2 regions of the Flavobacterium sp. GP15 genome follow, and region 2 is predicted to be linked to the other one. Evidence: riboswitches for the same ligand, from Rfam matches in the RefSeq annotation. Region 2 holds a riboswitch; the other holds the start of a gene.
What was found. Region 2 has a riboswitch for cobalamin ahead of H2650_RS00045 (TonB-dependent siderophore receptor). Riboswitches for the same ligand answer to the same signal wherever they lie in the genome.
Positions count from the first base shown of each region.

Region 1 (2,420 bases), on a different contig from region 2:
TCCGTAATTTTTGAAGCGTAAAAAGTAGCACTTACATTAAAATCTTTGTATCTAAAATTATTACCCAATTCTAACTGATAGGAATTCTCCGGCTTTAAATCAAGATTACCACCCGTTTCCCAATAAAAGTCATTAAAAGTAGGCACCCTAAAATTGCGAGAAATATTAAACTTAAACTGGTAAAGAGAAGAGAAATCGATAGTTGTACCCGCTGAAAAAAGCAAAGGACTTTTATAAACATCCGAAATCTCTTTTCGAGCACTCAATTCATAATTCCATTTCTCAGTAATGTATTGTTTAATTAAAACACTAATACCTCCTACTTGTCTACTATTATTACCGACTCCAGATCCAAATGCGTTACTTTTATTGTAATCGAGTAGCGTATTTAAATTTATTTTAGAAGAAAATACATATACAAAATCATATTTTGCAATAAAACTTTTTACTCCTCCGGAAGTAAAGTCTTCCTCTTCGATATCATCAAAATACTTATAATGCTCTGTAATGTAGGCGAGTTTCATATTAGAAACTGATTTGCCAAAAATACTAGTCCACGCCAATAAATTTCTGGTATTAAAATCTTGGTATTTTGTTTTAGTAGCATTTGGTGAGGTTATAGAAAAATGACGTTCCCCATCATAACTCTCACTGTACAATTTAATGGTATTTTTAGCATCCAACTTATAACCAATGGCAGTGCTAAAATTAGTATTATAGAACTCTCCGTTACTATTTTTACCTTGTTTTCCAATAAATTTATAATCATTATCAGAACTATTTCTGGTAAAACTAGCATTAGTACTCCATTGGTTTGTTGCTGCGGTAACCGCATAAATAGTGCTTAGTGTATTAAAATCACCATAATATACTTCTAAGTTATTTTTGAAAGTGTTTCTAAATTTCAAATCATTATTTAAGTGAATTGTGCCTCCTATTGCACCACTGCCATAAACAACACTACCTCCGCCCGCTTTTACATCAATTGAATTATAGCCTCTTGTAGACACAGTGTTAAAATCTGTTTGACCTAATAACTGAGAATTAATATTAATACCATTCCAGACCACGGCAGTTTGTTGCGCAGTTGTTCCTCGAAAAGATGGCGATGAAACCATTCCTAAACCATTTTCTTTGAAATAAATAACTGAATTATAATTTAAAAGAGAGGTTAATGAAGATTGATTTTTACTAATAATAGAATCGTTCAATTTTAAAACGGACTGGGAACTTGAAAAGTTTTTAAGTTGCGTATCAGAAACCACTACTTCGTTGAGAGGTATTGCCGTTTTATTTTGAGCCAAAAGGAATTGGCTCAACATTATAATAGAAAGTAAACGAAATTTTTTAGTTGCCATAATTCCTGAACCTTTTTCCCGAAAGTTCGATATTAGTTATGAAAAAAGGCAGGTCTCCTGGCTTGCGTCTTGTTGTTTACCTTCCCATTCGCACAAGCGAACAGTGGTTTGTAGATAACAACAAGCTTTATAGCTTACAGTTGCGGGAACAGCTCAAGATTTTTATTTTATGATTGCAATTTTTTGATTACAGAATAATTCTGAAATCTAAAATCGCTAATCTTCAATCACTTGATTCCCTTTTAATGTGTTTCACAAAAAGCAAATACACAACCTTAATACGGCAACAAAGGTAAAATTTAATTCAGTTTTAAAACAAATTTGTAGAAACTATTGACTGGTTATTTAAATGAAACTAAAGGTTATATTGTTAATTACTGATTTTCAGTAAATTACAATTCTATTTTTATCACATCACCAAAACTAACTTTGTTATTAAACGCCTCTTTTAGTGGTAAACTAGCTATTTTACAAAGAATACTTCTAATAACACCCGCATGGGTAACAATAACAACTGGTGCATTGTATTTTCTTTGAAGTTCTTTTTCTAAAAAATCATTAACCCGATTGTATAAATCCACAAAAGATTCTCCGTTTGGAACAGTTACATTGACAAAATCGTTCATCCAGGGTGCAAAATTATCTGGAGGAATAGCATCCCAATTTTTCATTTCCCAATCCCCAAAATTCATTTCCATCAATCGATCATCTGTAATTATAACATTCGAAAGGTATTTAGCCAATTCCGTACAACGAAACAGCGGACTAGAATAGACAACTGCACCGGCTGGAATTTGATTTTTTATTGATTCGAATAATTCTAAATACGGTTCTAAAATATGAACATCGGATTGCCCATAACAAATTCCTTTTTCACAAACCGTTTCGGTGTGGCGTACTAAATAAACTTCCATAAGACAATAATTGAAATATAAAATACTACTTCACAAACTTGTTGGGTGGCTCCAAGACAATCTCCTGTATAGCCATCAATCCATTTTTGAAAATAACGCGCCATGAAAAAACGAGTGATGAAAATAGGAACTAAAACCAATAAGAATT
Region 1 covers NZ_JACFTC010000006.1:115,407-117,826, reverse strand. Annotated here, with positions in the region: gene H2650_RS12685 (TonB-dependent siderophore receptor) at 1-1,358, opposite strand, end outside; cobalamin riboswitch at 1,388-1,651, opposite strand; gene cobC (alpha-ribazole phosphatase) at 1,751-2,272, opposite strand; gene H2650_RS12675 (adenosylcobinamide-GDP ribazoletransferase) at 2,257-2,420, opposite strand, start outside.
Region 1: linked by a shared signal. The riboswitch ahead of H2650_RS12685 (TonB-dependent siderophore receptor) and the one ahead of H2650_RS00045 (TonB-dependent siderophore receptor) in region 2 are both predicted to bind cobalamin.

Region 2 (2,420 bases):
TTGTCTAGAGCACCTTCTAGCGTTTTGTAATCTGGATCCAGATAACGACTAAAGTCTTTGCTAAATTTCACATTGGCTAGTAAATCATATGCATCCGAAAATGAGTTTTGATAAGAGCCGTGAATAAAAAAGTTACTATCCCATTGTCTCTGAATATGGTCGTAGTTATTAGCTACAATCGCCCCAGGTAATCCTCGTTCTGAATTATAAAAGTAGGCTTTCAAGCTTGCTTTTGCTGTTTCGCTAATCTTTGAGTTGAATGAAATTTCTCCTCTAAAGGCCGCAACGTCGCCATTTTGTCTTACAGCTGTTGTGTCATAACCGGCTTTTTTTTGATAACGGTATTTATAATGTCCGTCTGCTTTTGTCCATTCTACGCTCGTAGTAAAAGAGGTTTTTTGAGAAAGCTTTTGTTCTAGTAGTAGGGAAGGGTTAAAAAGTCCAAACGAGCCTGTTTTTAATGCAGTACGCACATTTGTATTTTTATCCTTTTTAAATTCTGGTGTTTTCGATCTAAGAAAGAGTGTGTTAGAGGCAAAAAAACCTCTCGCTGGTTGAAAAATAGAGGATTTTTGGCCGTTATATAATTCTATGGCTTCTATATTATCAAGGGAATATTTACCCAAATCTACTTGTCCATTTTGCGCATTACCTACTGTCATTCCATCATAAAAAACCGCTGTATGTGCACTCCCTAAACTGCGAACATTGATTGTTTTTAATCCGCCAATACCGCCGTAATCTTTAAGTTGAACACCGGAAAAATATCGAATAGCATCAGCAACAGAAAGGCTATTTAGTTTTTCTAATTGCTTGCCAGATAAAATTTGAACTGGCATAGGCGATTCGATTTTAAATTCTCGCTTATTTAAATACAGTATCACCTCACTCAAAGGATGTGGTTTTAAAGAATCAGATTCTTTTTTAGGTACAGGAAGATTATTTTGTGCAACGACTGGATTTGAAAATATAATCCATACGAACAACAATAATCCACCATGTAACAGACGATACAATCTTAATTTACATAAGTGCATAACAATGTGGCTATTTAAAAAAAATAGATGTAATTGAATTCATTAAAATCAAATATGATTCTGAATTTTTGTGTTTGAAAGCTCTGGTCCGCGAAAGCTTCAATGTATTTGCAGTGGTAGGTCTCCTGACTTGTTCCCATTTTGAACCGCCTTCCCATTATATCATGCAGATAAAACAGTGGCAAAAGTTAAGATTTACTAATAAAAGAAATCTGTCAAAATGTTGCATGGAACTTACAGTAACGGGCTTGTTCAGGATTTACACCTGATTCCCTCTTAGTTAGCTATACCGAAAAGTATAGGTAAACCATTGCGAAGGCAAAAGTAGATAAACTTTTCTTACTTATCAGCCTGTTTCGTTTTAAATTAAATAATGATTGTTGTTCTCTTCTGTATATTTTTTAGAAAAATGTAATACTACAGATTATTTTGAGGAATTGCATGGAATAAAAAAGACGCTATTTATAAGTTACTTTTTTTAATTTTTGGGGAATAGATATTGAATCGGTTTTCAGTAATAATAGTATTTTGGCGTGAGTTTTAAACAATACAATATGAAAAACATTTAAAAATTATGATTCTATTGATACTGACTTAAATCTAGATTTAAAATGGTTCCTACTCTACTAAACTCTTCATTAATCTTGGCATTCAAGATAATTTGTTCGTTTTTTATGGGATGATTAAAAATTAACTGATGTGCATGAAGCATCATTCCTTTTAGTTCATAATTCTCCAACCATAATTTATTCTGTTTATTACAACCATGAGGACGACTTCCTAAAATGGGATGAAAAATATGCTTGAAATGTTTTCGCAATTGATGCATGCGTCCCGTTTCTGGAATCGCTTCTACCAAACAATAGCGTGAAGTTGGTTTGTTATTAAATTCTAAAGTAATTTCAGTATTTTGTAAACGATGAAAATAGGTTACTGCATTTTGTGTAATGTCATCGTCGTTGGTTAAGTCATAATCAATCGTTAGTTCTTCAGGTGACCAACCGCGTAAAATGGCTAAATATTTTTTTTCGACTTCACGCGTGGCAAAACTATCATTCATAATTTTTAAAACTTCCTTATCTAAAGCAAATAACAAGACACCAGATGTTTTGCGGTCTAAACGATGAATAGGATATACGTGTTGCCCTCCAATTTGATTTCTCAATTCTTGAATGGCGTACACTTTAGCATCGCGTGCATAAAATGATTTGTGAACCAGCAATCCACTGGGTTTATTAATGGCTATAATATATTCATCTTGATAAAGAATTTCTAACATTTGGTAAAAGTAAAAGAGATTTCGATTTAAATAACTTTTACGACTTGTTTATTTCTGTTGTTTTAAAAAAGTTCCTATGAATTGCTTTACGAGTATCTTTTGAT
Region 2 covers NZ_JACFTC010000001.1:6,050-8,469, reverse strand. Annotated here, with positions in the region: gene H2650_RS00045 (TonB-dependent siderophore receptor) at 1-1,037, opposite strand, end outside; cobalamin riboswitch at 1,135-1,364, opposite strand; gene H2650_RS00040 (pseudouridine synthase) at 1,618-2,316, opposite strand.